Regions from separate parts of the Streptomyces sp. NPDC001231 genome, predicted to be linked through region 3. Evidence: riboswitches for the same ligand, from Rfam matches in the RefSeq annotation. Region 3 holds a riboswitch; each other region holds the start of a gene.
The links. Region 3 has a riboswitch for S-adenosylmethionine ahead of ACFY3J_RS24600 (aminotransferase class V-fold PLP-dependent enzyme). Riboswitches for the same ligand answer to the same signal wherever they lie in the genome.
Positions count from the first base shown of each region.

Region 1: linked by a shared signal. The riboswitch ahead of ACFY3J_RS38020 (hypothetical protein) and the one ahead of ACFY3J_RS24600 (aminotransferase class V-fold PLP-dependent enzyme) in region 3 are both predicted to bind S-adenosylmethionine.
Region 2: linked by a shared signal. The riboswitch ahead of thrC (threonine synthase) and the one ahead of ACFY3J_RS24600 (aminotransferase class V-fold PLP-dependent enzyme) in region 3 are both predicted to bind S-adenosylmethionine.

Region 1 covers NZ_JBIAXS010000057.1:18,659-23,599, reverse strand. The annotation lists gene ACFY3J_RS38020 (hypothetical protein) at 162-1,223, opposite strand; SAM riboswitch class IV at 1,280-1,389, opposite strand; gene ACFY3J_RS38015 (DUF3293 domain-containing protein) at 1,585-2,388, shown strand; gene ACFY3J_RS38010 (hypothetical protein) at 2,453-3,070, opposite strand; gene ACFY3J_RS38005 (IS110 family transposase) at 4,596-4,941, opposite strand, start outside.
Region 2 covers NZ_JBIAXS010000007.1:118,299-123,239, forward strand. The annotation lists gene ACFY3J_RS10980 (trehalose-6-phosphate synthase) at 1-1,185, opposite strand, end outside; gene ACFY3J_RS10985 (glucosyl-3-phosphoglycerate synthase) at 1,269-2,240, opposite strand; SAM riboswitch class I at 2,371-2,540, shown strand; gene thrC (threonine synthase) at 2,559-3,842, shown strand; gene ACFY3J_RS10995 (MoaD/ThiS family protein) at 3,839-4,114, shown strand; gene ACFY3J_RS11000 (cold-shock protein) at 4,545-4,748, shown strand.
Region 3 covers NZ_JBIAXS010000021.1:31,366-36,306, reverse strand. The annotation lists gene ACFY3J_RS24615 (Rieske 2Fe-2S domain-containing protein) at 1-221, shown strand, start outside; gene ACFY3J_RS24610 (cytochrome bc complex cytochrome b subunit) at 218-1,855, shown strand; gene trpD (anthranilate phosphoribosyltransferase) at 2,002-3,066, shown strand; SAM riboswitch class IV at 3,152-3,268, shown strand; gene ACFY3J_RS24600 (aminotransferase class V-fold PLP-dependent enzyme) at 3,433-4,809, shown strand; gene ACFY3J_RS24595 (Lrp/AsnC family transcriptional regulator) at 4,836-4,941, opposite strand, start outside.

The DNA.
Region 1 (4,941 bases), on a different contig from region 3:
ATTGACCGCGGTTTGCCTCTGCCGTGTTGGGCTGCCCCGGCCCGTTGGTGGTGGTGCTGTGCCAGGAGTGTGGACTCGGGCGGCAGCTGCTCGCCCTCTTCGTCCTTCGGCTGGAAGGAAACAACAGGCACAGGACACCGCAGCCTGGGGCCGTCAGTCGATCACAGCTCGGCCAGAGGCACGTGGCAGCGTGTCCAGTGGACGGTCCAGTCGCCATCGAGCGTGGTGTAGCCGGCCTCCCGCACCCGCTCCGTCGCTTGCTCCAGGTGGCTCCGCAGTTCTTCGAGACTGCCTCTGCCCGGCTCCTCACTGCCAGGATCCAACCCCAGCTGGAGGTACATGACGTGGTCCTCTCCCCGGTGCTCCGCGATGAACTCGACGGTGTAGCCGTTGCTGCCCTGGCTGTAGATGCACACATAGTGCTGCGTGATCTCGTCCGGATCGAAGCCGTACTGCTCGAACACCTCAATGGTCCCGTTCGGCGGGTTCGTGACGTCACACACGCTGGAGGACCACCGGATCTGCCATTGGCCGTCCGGGGTCCATCCCTCCATTTCCAGCCTTGCCTGAGCGAGTTCAGTGAGGGTGCTGAGCGTTTCGAACCAATCTCCGCCGGTGTACGAGGTGATTTCGCCACCCAGGTGATAGGCCGACTCCTTCCCCGTTCCTTCGGTGAAGTCGCCCACGACCGTCAGAACGCAGCCGTCATCCTGATACTCCACCTTCGCGTACCGCCGCTTGTCCTCCTCGTCTCCCCAGCGGTTGCCGGGCATGCCGGCACCGGTCCGGGCATCTGTTCCGTCAGCCTCCTCGCCCTCCGCGGATACCGGGTCCGGCTCCCGAGGCTCGACTGGTGCGAGCCGGCGAGGATTGAGGCAGACCGACTCCAACCAGGCCTCTCCGATAGGGCTGTTGGTCAGCGACTCGGGAACACGATCCTCCTGGCTGACGGCACGTGCCTGAAGGGGGCGGTCTGCGTTGCGATAGAAGGCGACGTCGAATCCGCTGTCGAGCCACTGGTCGAAGATCTCGTCAGTTCCTGGTCGGCCGAAGCCGCTCGCCTCGGCCGTGGAGAACAGCGCCCGGGCAGCATCTAGGCCGATCGTCACCAGGCCCGCGCGGCCCGGCTCTGCGACTGCGGACATGGCGGGTTCGGGTGTCGGCTCAGGCTTCTGGACCTGCAGCCTCATCGGCAATTCGGGGATCGCGTCGGAAACGGGCACGGGCGGTCAACCTTCCGGAGTCGATGGACCCCGGTAGTGCACGTCCGCACCCCGGTGATCTGCGGTTCCCCAACGCACCGCGCGCCGGGCTGGCCGTCACCCGGGGCATCCGCAGCGAGCGGGATGTCGTCCAGCAAGCCGGGACTTGACGCTGGAACTCGTGACCGGACGCGAAAGTAACACCTGTCCGGATTCTGCACAATGTGATCCACAATGCTTTGTCCCTTGACCGGTGTTGTGGCATCGTTCCGCTCGGTCACGACGCCGATAGCGCCGAGAATCTGCTCCCACGGCCCTGTGGGAGCGAGCACCGATCTCCCTGCCGGTGGGTAAGGGGGTCCTTCGTCCACAGGAGGCCCTCATGCAGGTCACTGACCCTGCGACCACACCCCCGAACTGGGAACTCTACCGGCGGACGGTCGTCGATATCCGATTCCCGGACCGGACGGTACGGGTCAGACCGCGTCCGCGGGGCACGGCCGACGGCCTTTTCCCCGAACTTCCGGAACCTGCCGGCACCGCCGCCCTCCACGTCGTCACGGCGTGCGACGCCCACGGCCGTCCCGCCCTCGACGAGGACAACGCCCGCGCTCAGGCCCTGCTCCTCGACGATCTCGACCGGCGAGGGCTCGCGTGGTGGCCCGCAGCGGGAGGTGATGCGCACGGCACGCACATCGAGCAGAGCGCCGCCGTCGCCGGCCTGAGCGACTCGGCGGCGCGTGAACTGGGTCGGTGCTTCGGCCAGGACGCGGTCTTCGCCTGGACCCCCGGCGCCTGGCGTCTGCTGTCCTGCGACGGCGGCGCGACGGACGTCCAAGGATGGATAGCGTTCACCAACAGGGGCGGGAGCTGGAGCTCCGTCACTTGGCCACCCGCCTCACGGACCCGCGACCGGCCGCCGAAGCCCGCGAACACGCACGCCGAAACAACAGGACCAGGACCAGGAACAGGAACAACGATGGGCATGCACCCCATGCGCACCCCAGACCGTTGCCCCCGATGCGGCAGGGTGCTCTCCGGTCCGCCCGTCGAGCGGGTCAGGGCCGACGGCTTCCCGGCGAAGGTGACGTATGAGACCGACCCCGTGTGCGGTGCGCGCTGGCACGTGTGGGACAAGACCTCCCCATTGCGCCACTTGGCCCGCCCCCATGTGGACGGCAAATGACCGGGTCGGCGGCAAAGGCTCGACTACACAGCGCTACTTGGCGGCAGCTTCGGCAGTACAGGGCCTACGCGGAGTGCCCGTTCGGCTCAGGCGCGGGGCGGGAGCGGAGGTAGCCGGGCAGGTGGCTGTCACAGCAGGCCCACTTGGTGCCGGACTTGTCGGTGACAGCGTACTTGGGCTCGTCGGTGCAGGGGTTGTTCTTGCTGCCTCCCCAGGTGCACCGCCGTCGGCTGTCATCACCGGGGAAGATATCGGGGTGGTGATCGTTGATCTCGACTGCGGCGGGGCGCTGGCCGGTTAGGTTCCCGACGGCGAGGATCTCCTTGGCGCCGAAGGCGCGGCTGACGCCTGAGGGGGTGAGGCCGGCGGCCTGGCCGAGGGTTTCCAGTGTGTGCGGGCGCGGGGTGACGTAGACCCGGCCGTAGGCCAGGAGCAGGCGAATCTGCTCATCGGCGGCCTTCTTGATCGCGACGAGGTCCTCAAGAGCGGCGAGGAGCGGATCGTAGTCCGGGCCGTGGTCTGCCGCTGCGGCTCCCAGTCTCCGGAGGAAGGCCACGCGGGGCCTCCACGCGTCGTCCACTGCGGCGCCGCGTGCGTGCGGAGGGGTTTGGTCGTCCTCGGGGAAGTGCGGCAGCGGCCAGCGGATGGCGAAGATGTCGTCCAGCAGTTCCTCTGAAGTCACGCTTGAAGAATGCACAAGATTTTGAGTGAGTACAAGAGATTTGCCGAAGGTAAGTTCTGGCGTGCTGGAGGCGGGGGTTGAGGAACATCCGCGTTTGGATCGTGCGCTAAGTCTCGATCAGTCCTGGTGGACAGCTGACGGGCAGTCGGTGCCCCGGGGAGGCGTGGAGACGTCCCACAGATAACACGCCAATATCACTATCGCCTGTCGGTAGCGCGGGTGAAGATGGTCCAGTGCCAGGAGTCCCCGCGGTAGTCGGTGTCGAACTCGTTCACCTCGATCCATCCTGCCTTCCATCGCCCTCGACCGTGATACTTCGCCCTGCATGAGCACTGGCAGTCGGGGCCTAATGCGTGACGGCAGGCGCCGTTGCACCTCTCGTACGGGTTGAACTCACGCCCAAGCATGATTACCTGGTTGTAGCGCAGCAGGTGTCGAGCCAGCTCGAGGAAGTGACGGGTAGGCACACTCCAGCAGCCCCGCTTCTCGTTCCACCTGAGGCCGTGTGTGCTGGGCAGGAAGCGGCCGATGAAGCGCTGCTGTTCGCCTCGGGTCTTGCCCGGGAGCCACACGTCCGCCGGGCCCGAGCCGGGAAGCATGACGGCCACGTAGCGGCGACCTTCGTGCATGGGGAGCAATTCCGGCGCTGGAACTGGGTCGTCGTCGTAGGGGTTCATGGCGCGGCGGGCAGCGTCGTGGGCGGCCCGAAGGCGCTGGCGGCGGCGGTTGGCCCTCCCTGCCCGTTCGAGCTGGTAGCGCTCGAGCTCTTCGCCCTTCAGCCAGCGGACGTTCGTGGACGCGCGGTAGGACCCAGGACACGGGGAAGAAGAGAAACCCTCTCTCCAATGCAGGACGATGATCCCGCTCCGCAGTTCGACGATCTGACGGCAGCGACCGCATATGGGTGCGGTATTCAAGATGCCCGACCTTCCGGCACGGCGGAAGTGGCCAGCCACCCCCTAGTGTCGCCCAGATATACCAACGCGGGGTCCGGCGTGAAAAGACCCACCCCCGGTAGAGCGGCGGCCAGCGTGACCGTCCGGAGATGCACGTGCACTCACCCGGCAGCCCGCCAACGGGGCTGAACCGGAGCCTTCACGGCAGCCTCGCGGACGGCAGCGCGCTCCGAGCAGCATCGTCCCACCCATGAGGGCCGGGCCTGTCAAGCGTAGAAGTGACCCCGGCCTGCGGCTTTTTGTTCTTAGCCGAGGTGCTTTCCATGGTGGGTCTTCCTCGTGCTTGTGGCAGGGCCGACGAGCGGCAGCCCTGAGTCGGGGGCGAGGAAGCGTCACCAATGTTCAGGGATTAGGTCGTTGACGCCCCCGATGCGCTGATGGCCTGGCGGAGTGAGCTCACATCCACCCATTCGGCGTCTGGCCGGGTGGGCCGGCGCCATGACCGTGGTTGGTTCGGGGATCCGGGCTGCTCAGTCAGGTCATCGAGCACGAGCGACAGCCCGTCTCATGGGAAGATGCGAGCGGACCCGGAGTCTGCGACCACCCCTGGCGGTTGTCGTCGGCTGGTGTCATCGAGTCCCCTGCCGGACGTGTTGCGCCTGGACCGCGCGCAGCAGGTGGTATGCGTGGGTGAGCAGACGGCGGGCGATCGCGGTGGTGGCGATCTTCTTGCCACGGCGCCGGGCGAGGCGCTGGTAGGAGGCGGCGAACTCCGGAGACCGCTTGGCGGTCCGGGCGGCCTCACACAAGATCCACCGCAGCCAGTCCGAACCCTGCTTGGAGATGTGGCCGTGCGGGACCGTCATATCCGAGCTGCGGACCGTCGGGGTGAGCCCCGCCCACGCGGCGAGCTTGCGGGCGGAGGGGAAACGGCTGACGTCACCGATCTCGGCCACGATGACCAGGGCGGTGAGC
Region 2 (4,941 bases), on a different contig from region 3:
CACCTCCTTGGCGACCAGGTTCATCCCGTCCCGGATGGGGTTGACCAGTGCCACGTCGGCGATCCGGTACGCCGCGAGCGACCGCGCGAAGTCGTCCTCCACGTGCAGCAGGACCGGGGTCCAACCGGGCGTCCCGTACCGCGCGTTGATCTCCTCGGCCACCCGCCGCACCTGCTCCGTGTACTCCCGGTACACCGCGAGGTCCTGCCGCGAGGGGTAGGCGAACGCCACGTGCACCACCCGCTCGCGCCACTCCGGGCGGTCCTCCAGCAGCTGCCGGTACGCGTGCAGCCCCCGCACGATGTTCTTGGACAGCTCGGTCCGGTCCACCCGCACGATCGTCCGGCGCGGGTGCCCGTCCGGTCCGGTGCCGATCTCCCCGCGCAGCGCCGCCATCCGCTCCTCGACGTCGGCACGGTGCGACCGCTCCCGCAGGAACTCCGCGTCCGCGCCCAGCCCGTGCACCCCGATCCGGGTGCCCCCGAGCCCGCCGACGAGCGCGTCGCAGCACCCGGCGAACGCGTCCGCCCACCGCTGGGTGAGGAAGCCCAGCCGGTCCGCGCCCAGCATCCCGCGCAGCACCTGCTCGGCGATGTCGTCGGGGAGGATCCGGAAGTAGTCCGCCGGCGCCCATGGCGTGTGCGAGAAGTGTCCGATGCGCACATCGGGCCGGAAGTCGCGCAGCATCCCCGGCACGAGCGTCAGGTGGTAGTCCTGCACCACCACGGCCGCCCCCTCGGTCGCCTCCTCCGCCAGCGCCTCGGCGAAGGCCAGGTTGTAGGCCTCGTAGGACTTCCAGCGGCGCCGGAACTCCGCGTCGAAGACCGGCTCCAGCGGCGTCTGGTACAGCATGTGGTGGACGAACCACAGCACCGAGTTGGCGATGCCGTTGTAGGCGTCGGAGAAGACCTTCGCGTCGATGTCGAGCATCCGCACCTGCTGCCCGCCGGTCGCCTCCGACGGCAGCCGGCGCCCGCCCTCGAAGCGGCCCGCCGCCTCCCGGTCGGCGTCGCTCAGCGCGGCGCACACCCACACCGCGTCCGCCTCCGGGCCGATCGCGGAGAGCCCGGACACCAGCCCTCCGCCTCCGCGCCGGGAGTGGAGCGAGCCGTTCTCGCGCACCTCGTACGAAACCGGGCCGCGATTGGACGCGACCAGTACCTCGGCACCGTGCGTAGAAGCCATACGCCTCAACCTAGCCCGGCCCCGAAACGCTCAAACGTACGGTTCCGCTTCGTAGCCGGCGGAAGACGGGCGGTACCGGTGTTTCACGCCACCTGCCGGGCCGCGTACTCCGCGATCTCGGCCATCGGCGGACGCTCCTCCGTGTCCACGTGGTACGTCCGCGGCTCGAAGCCGTTCTCGCCGCGGACGAACTGGGTGAGGCAGGGGCGCACGAGGTGGCCCCGGGCCAGGCGCAGCTGGGCGGTGCGGTAGATCGCGGCGGCCATCCGGCCGAGCGCCTGTCCGTCCTGGTGCCGGTGCCTGCGCACCCCGACGTCGACCTGGGCGAGCGCGTCCAGGCCCACCAGGTGCAGCGCGTCCACCAGCATGCCCAGCTCGACGCCGTAGCCGACCGGGAAGGGCAGTTGTTCGAGGAGTGAGCGGCGGGCCGCGTACTCGCCGCCGAGCGGCTGCACGAAGCCGGCCAGCTGCGGCCAGTGCATGTTGAGCAGCGGGCGCGCCATCAGCTCGGTGACCCGCCCGCCCTGCCCGGCCGCGGCGGGTCCGGAGGTGTGCCCGCCGGGCACGGAGAAGGGCCGGTCGTACATCGCCTTGACCAGGTCGACGTCGCGTTCGGTGAGCAGCGGGCCCACGATGCCGGTGACGAAGTCGGAGGAGAACTCCCGCAGATCGGCGTCGACGAAGCAGATGACGTCCCCGCGGGTGACGAGCAGGGAGCGCCACAGGACCTCGCCCTTGCCCGGCACGGCCGGCAGGCGCGGCAGGATCTCGTCGCGGCGCACCACCCGGGCGCCCGCGGCGGCGGCCACCTCGAAGGTGCGGTCGGTGGAGCCGGAGTCGACGACGACGATCTCGTCGACGAGCGGGGCCCGCTCCACGAGGTCGCGGCGGATCACCGCGACGATGTCGCCGACCGTCGCCTCCTCGTTCAGCGCGGGCAGCACCACGGAGACCGACTGGCCGGTGCGCTGCTTCGCCGCCAGGATCTGGTGGAGCGACCGGTCGGCCACGGACCAGGAGCGGGTGGCCAGCCAGCGCTCGACTTCTTCCAGCACGGTCAGCGGCTCCTCACTGTTGTCTCGCGCTTCGGACGACTGACTCAACCGTCCTGGCCTTCCGTTACAGTCTGAACAACGCGGACGACCATCCCATGCCGGGGGTCACCTCCGCGTCACAACCGAATACAGCTCATCCAGAGGGGCAGAGGGACACGGCCCGATGAAGCCCCGGCAACCCTCCAGCCGGTTCTCGTATCGACTGCTGTGCGAGCACAGCCGATCGTCTTCGCGAGGCTCCCGGCTAGGGAAGGTGCCAAATCCGTCTCACGGCGAGATGCGTCGTGAGGAAGATGAGGAGAAAGGGCCTCGCCTCACATGGCTGTGCAGACCGTTGTAAGCAGCACCGACTCCACTGTGGACCTCGGCCCCGCCGCGGCGCTGAGCTGCCGCGAGTGCGGTCACCGCGTCCCCCTCGGCCCGGTCTTCGCCTGCGAGGAGTGTTTCGGCCCGCTGGAGATCGCCTACGACTTCTCGGCCTACGACACCGAGGAGCTGCGCAAGAGGATCGAAGCGGGCCCCGCGAACATCTGGCGCTACGCGCCGCTGCTGCCCGTCCCCGCGGACGTCGCCGGCAAGCCGAACCTGAACCCGGGCTGGACCAAGCTCGTCCGGGCCGACCGTCTCGCCCGCGAACTGGGGGTGACCGGCGGGCTGTACGTGAAGGACGACTCCGGCAACCCGACGCACTCCTTCAAGGACCGCGTGGTCGCCCAGGCGCTGGAGGCGGCCCGCGCCTTCGGCTTCACCACTCTCTCCTGCTCCTCGACCGGCAACCTGGCCGGCGCCGTCGGCGCCGCGGCCGCCCGCGCCGGACTGCGCTCCTGCGTGTTCATCCCGCACGACCTGGAGCAGGGCAAGGTCGTGATGGCCGCGATCTACGGCGGCGAACTCGTCGGCATCGAGGGCAACTACGACGACGTGAACCGTTTCTGCTCCGAGCTGATCGGCGATCCGGCCGGCGAGGGCTGGGGCTTCGTCAACGTCAACCTGCGGCCGTACTACGCCGAGGGTTCCAAGACGCTGGCGTACGAGATCTGCGAGCAGCTCGGCTGGCGGCTGCCGGACCAGATCGTCGTCCCGATCGCCTCGGGCTCCCAGCTCACCAAGGTCGACAAGGGCCTGCGGGAACTGATCGAGCTGGGGCTGGTCGAGGACAAGCCGTACAAGATCTTCGGCGCCCAGGCCGAGGGCTGCTCGCCGGTGTCCACCGCCTTCAAGGCCGGTCACGACATCGTGCGGCCGCAGAAGCCGAACACGATCGCCAAGTCCCTGGCCATCGGCAACCCGGCCGACGGCCCGTACGTCCTGGACATCGCGCGCCGCACCGGCGGTGCGGTGGAGGACGTGACCGACGAGCAGGTCGTCGACGCCATCAAGCTGCTGGCGCGGACCGAGGGCATCTTCGCCGAGACGGCGGGCGGTGTGACGGTCGGCGTGACGAAGAAGCTGGTCGAGGACGGTGTCCTCGATCCGACGAAGACCACCGTCGTCCTCAACACCGGCGACGGGCTGAAGACGCTGGACGCGGTGGCCGGCACCGGCCTGACCGCGACGATCCGTCCGACCCTGGACTCCTTCCGAGAGGCTGGCCTGGCATGAGCGTGACCGTTCGTATCCCCACCATCCTGCGCACCTACACCGGCGGCCGGGCCGAGGTGAGCGCCGAGGGCGCGACCCTGTCCGAGGTCATCTCGGACCTGGAGAAGAACCACACGGGCATCGCGGCACGGGTCCTGGACGACCAGGGCAAGCTGCGCCGCTTCGTCAACGTGTACGTCAACGACGACGACGTCCGGTTCGAGCAGGGCCTCGAGACGGTCACCCCGGACGGCGCGGGCGTCTCGATCATCCCGGCGGTCGCCGGCGGCTGATCATTACCTTCGGTAATCCTGGTCACGCAGAGTTCGTCGAATTGCCCCCTCCGCGAGAGAAGCGGAGGGGGCAATTCTGTGTGGTTGAGCGCGGTAGAGTTGGGGAACGCGCCCCCGAACTTCGAATCCGGGGCCACGGATTCTTGCCGCGGGCCCGGCAAGAAGTAGCCAAAGTCTGCGGGCCTTTTGCGGCATTTGCCTTGTTTGCGGGGCCCGACTTGCCCTGAATTCACGCGAATTCTCCCTATATTCCGGACCGCGTACGTCCAGATTTCTCGTCCGATTGACCTGTTGCAGACGGCAGTTGGACAGATACATTCAGCCGCGGTCGACGCGTTCCGGCGCACGCCCCCGATCCACGGGGGGTGAGGTCTGACCCGGGTCCGCGAAGTGTGGATCTGTGCAAGGGCCAGTAATAGGGGAGTTAGGCATGGCTCAGGGCACCGTCAAGTGGTTCAACGCGGAGAAGGGGTACGGCTTCATCGCGGTCGACGGTGGTGCGGACGTTTTCGTCCACTACAGCGCGATCCAGATGGACGGCTACCGCTCGCTGGAAGAGGGTCAGCGGGTCGAGTTCGAGATCTCGCAGGGCCAGAAGGGTCCGCAGGCCGACATGGTCCGCGTCACGGCCTGAATCGCGCGACCACCGCAAGCGACGTTCTTCTACAGAAGGGCCCGCACCTCCGCTGCCGGGGTGCGGGCCCTTCGCTGTGTCGGCGCACCTCACCGTCGGCGGTCGGCACGCCCGGGTCCGCGCACCGCGCGCTCGCACGGCCCGGCACACCCGTGTTCGCGCCCGGCTGAGTGCCCCGCCGACGCCCCGAAGG
Region 3 (4,941 bases):
ACGTGGGTTGCCCGATCTCCCTGTACGAGCAGCAGACGCACCACGCGCTGTGCCCGTGCCACCAGTCCACCTTCGACCTCTCCGACGGTGCCCGAGTGATCTTCGGCCCCGCCGGCCACGCTCTGCCGCAGCTGCGTATCGGCGTGGACAGCGAGGGTTACCTCCAGGCGCTCGGCGACTTCGCGGAGCCTGTCGGTCCTGCATTCTGGGAGCGCGGATGAGTACATCAGCAGCCAACGAGTCCCGCTCTCGCGGGCAGGCACCGGCCGGCGAGAGGCTCGCCGACTGGGCCGATGGCAGGCTCGGGATCTACTCCCTGGCCAAGGCCAACATGCGCAAGATCTTCCCCGACCACTGGTCGTTCATGTTGGGCGAGGTCTGCCTCTACAGCTTCATCATCATCATCCTCACGGGTGTGTACCTGACGCTGTTCTTCCACCCCTCGATGAGCGAGGTGGTGTACAACGGGGCGTACGTCCCGATGCAGGGACAGCTGGTCAGTGAGGCCTTCAACTCGACCATGCACATCTCTTTCGAGGTGCGCGGTGGTCTGCTCATCCGGCAGATCCACCACTGGGCCGCGTTGATCTTCCTCGCCGGCATGTTCGTGCACATGATGCGCGTGTTCTTCACCGGCGCGTTCCGCAAGCCGCGTGAGATCAACTGGCTGTTCGGCTTCCTGCTGTTCGCCCTGGGCATGTTCACCGGCTTCACCGGTTACTCGCTCCCGGACGACCTGCTCTCCGGCACCGGTGTCCGCTTCACGCAGGGTGCGATCCTGTCCATGCCGATCGTCGGCACGTACATCTCGTACTTCCTCTTCGGCGGCGAGTTCCCCGGTCACGACTTCGTGGCGCGGTTCTACTCGATCCACATCCTGCTGCTGCCGGGCATCATGCTGGGCCTGGTGGTCGCCCACCTGATCCTGGTCTTCTACCACAAGCACACGCAGTTCGCGGGCCCCGGCAAGAGCAACAAGAACGTCGTCGGCATGCCGTTGCTGCCGGTGTACATGGCCAAGGCCGGAGGCTTCTTCTTCCTGGTCTTCGGTGTGCTCGCGATCATCGCGGCGCTCTTCGAGATCAACGCGATCTGGGTGATCGGCCCGTACCGTCCGGACCAGGTGTCCACCGGCGCCCAGCCCGACTGGTACATGGGCTTCGCCGAGGGCCTTGTCCGCTTCATGCCGGGCTGGGAGGTCAACTTCTGGGGCCACACGCTCGTCCTGGGCGTGTTCATCCCGCTGGTCCTCTTCGGCCTGGTCCTGGCGGCGCTGGCGGTCTACCCGTTCATCGAGTCCTGGATCACCGGCGACAAGCGCGAGCACCACATCCTGGACCGCCCGCGCAACGCCCCGACGCGTACCGCATTCGGTGTCGCCTGGATCACGATGTACATGATCACGCTGGTCGGCGGCGGCAACGACCTGTGGGCCACGCACTTCCACCTGTCGATCAACGCGGTCACCTGGTTCGTCCGGATCGGCTTCTTCGTCGGACCGATCATCGCGTTCGTCGCCACCAAGCGGATCTGCCTCGGCCTCCAGCGCCGCGACAAGGAGAAGGTGCTGCACGGTCGCGAGACCGGCATCATCAAGCGCCTGCCGCACGGTGAGTTCATCGAGGTCCACGAGCCGCTCAGCCAGGAGCAGCTCTACACGCTCACGGCGCACGACCAGTACGAGCCGGCGGAGATCGGCCCGGCGGTCGACGAGAACGGCGTCGAGCGCAAGATCAAGGGCTCGCAGAAGCTGCGCGCCAAGCTCAGCAACGCGTACTACGGCGAGGACAACCAGATCCCGAAGCCGACCGTCGAGGAGTACAAGGAGATCACGAGCGGCCACGGCCACCACTGATCACTGACCGCTGAGCGTCGCCACGCCACGGTCGAAGGGCCCCGTCCGATCCCCGGACGGGGCCCTTCGCCATGCCCGGGGCTGGATAGGGTGGACCTGTTCGAGACTCGCGTCCCGCATACGGGACACCGACCCAGGAGCGGCATATGAACGCTGTGACCCCCGCTGGAGGCAACACCGCGGCGGGCCGCTCCTGGCCCGCCCTGCTGAACGGCCTGCTGGATGGCCGGAACCTCACCGCCGACGAGACCGCCTGGGCGATGGACCTGATCATGCGCGGCGAGGCGACCGACGCGCAGATCGCCGGGTTCGTGGTGGCCCTGCGGGCCAAGGGCGAGACGGTGGAGGAGATCACCGGCCTGGTCCGGACGATGTACGAGCACGCCAATGTGATCGAGGTGCCCGGCGAGACCGTCGACATCGTCGGCACCGGCGGCGACGGCGCCAAGACCGTGAACATCTCCACCATGTCCTCGATCGTCGTGGCCGGTACGGGCGCCGGCGTCGTCAAGCACGGCAACCGGGCCGCGTCCTCCGCCTCCGGGGCCTCCGACGTACTGGAGAAGCTCGGCGTCAATCTGGAGCTGACGCCGCGGCGGGTGGCCGAGGTCGCGCAGGAGGCCGGAATCACCTTCTGCTTCGCGATCAAGTTCCATCCGGCGCTGCGCCACGCGGGCGCCGCCCGCGGCCAGTTGGCCATCCGCACGGTCTTCAACGTGCTGGGCCCGCTGACCAACCCGGCCAGGGTGCGGGCCCAGGCCGTCGGGGTCGCGGACCCGCGCATGGCACCGGTCGTCGCCGGTGTCTTCGCCGAGCGCGGCCACTCCTCCCTGGTCTTCCGGGGCGACGACGGCCTCGACGAGCTCACCACGACCGCCACCTCGCAGGTCTGGATCGTCCGGGACGGCAAGGTGACCCAGGAGCGCTTCGACCCGCGGGACGTCGGCATCGAACTGGTGCCCGTGGAGGCGCTGAGGGGCGGTGACGCCTCGTACAACGCCGAGGTGGCCCGGCGCCTGCTGGACGGAGAGAAGGGGCCCGTACGGGACGCCGTCCTGCTGAACTCCGCGGCGGCGCTGGTGGCTCTGCGGCCGGGCCCGGGCACCCTCGTCGAACAGATCCGGGCCGGGATGGACCGCGCGGCGGAGTCGATCGACTCCGGGTCCGCCAAGCACACGCTGGAGCGCTGGGTGGCCGTCAGCAACGCCTGATACCCGAACCTCCCGTCGCAAGGCGCAGTCCACGATCCGGACTGCGCCTTGCGCGTGGAAGATCGTGTGGCAGGATGCTGAACCAGGTCATGAGTGACAGCCATGTGGCCCCGGCCGGCTGTCCGGCAACCCTCCGTCCGTGGCGGGGTGCCCCGGGTGAAGACCAGGCCGTAGGCAGCGAGGTCTACGGCAAGCGCGGACCCCTCGCGTCACCAGGGGTCCTGGTCGTACGAGGGAGCCTCCCGTGAGCAAGCGAATGCGTTAGGGCGTAGAGCCCCGCCTCCGCATCACCCTTTCCCCCCTTCTCCACGCTTGAGCCGTGCCCGCTCGCGTGGTGATTTCGCCTGCTTTCACGGGAGTTCGCCCATGTCCGTTTCCGCCGACCCCACCGTCGCCGTCGCCGCCGACCAGTCCGTCCGTGCCCCGCTGCCCGTGCTGGGCCGGGACGTCACCGTTCCGCTCGTCACCGGCGGGGAGGTCACCTACGCGGCGCTCGACTACGCGGCCAGCGCGCCCGCCCTCCAGCGCGTCTGGGACGACGTGGCGGCGTACGCGCCGTACTACGGCAGCGTCCACCGCGGCGCCGGCTACCTCTCCCAGCTCTCCACCGACCTGTTCGAGAACGCCCGGAAGACGGTCGCGGAGTTCCTGGACTGCCGTGCGGAGGACCAGGTGGTCTTCACCCGGTCCACCACCGACTCCCTCAACCTGCTCGCCCGCGCGCTGCCCGCGGACTGCGAGGTCTTCGTCTTCGAGACCGAGCACCACGCCTCGCTGCTTCCGTGGCGGGACGCGCGGGTGACCTGCCTCGACGCCCCGCGCACCCCGGAGCGGGCCGTGGCGACCCTGGAGCGGGCCCTCGCCGGCCGCGACCCCCACGGCCCTGCCCTGGTCTGCGTCACCGGCGCCTCCAACGTCACCGGCGAGCTGTGGCCCGTACGGGAGCTGGCCGCCGCCGCCCACGCGCACGGCGCCCGGATCGTCCTGGACGCCGCCCAGCTCGCCCCGCACCACCCGGTGTCCGTCCGCGACCTCGACGTCGACTGGGTCGCCTTCTCCGGCCACAAGCTGTACGCCCCCTTCGGCTCCGGCGTCCTGGCCGGCCGCGCCGACTGGCTGCGCGAGGCCGAGCCGTACCTCGCGGGCGGCGGCGCGAGCCGTACGGTGGCGCGGCGCGCCGACGGCTCCGTGGACGTGCGGTGGCACGAGTCGTCCGCCCGCCACGAGGCCGGGTCCCCGAACGTCATCGGCGCCTACGCCGTCGCCTCGGCCTGCACGGCGCTGACCGAGGCCGGTTTCGGCGACCTCGTCGCGCGTGAGCGGTACCTGATCCGCAAGGTGCGGGCGGGTCTCGCCGAGGTGCCCGAGGTCAGGGTGCTGTCCCTGTTCGGCGACGACGCCCCGCGGGTCGGCGTGATCTCCTTCGTCGTGGCGGGCTGGAACAGCTCCCACTTCGCAGCCGCCCTCTCCGCCGAGTACGGCATCGGCGTCCGCGACGGCCTCTTCTGCGCCCACCCCCTGGTCCGCACCCTGCTGGGCGGCGATCCGCAGAGCCAGGGCGAGTGCGGTGCGCCCGAGGCCGCCCCGGGCGAGAAGTCCCTCAACGCCATCCGCGTGAGCTTCGGCGCGGGCACGCCCGACGAGCACGTGGACCGCTTCGTGGCGGCGGTGCGGGAGCTGGTCAGGGACGGCGCGAAGTGGACGTACCGCACGGAGGACGGCCGCTGCGTGCCCGCGGTGTGATCCGCCCGCTCAGGAGCCCGGGGCGGTCAGGAGTCCAGCCCGATGGCGAACGCCGCCTCCAGGTCGTGCTGCGAGTAGGTGCGGAAGGCCACGTGCGTGTCCGTCCCCTCGACGCCCGGGATCTTGCTGATC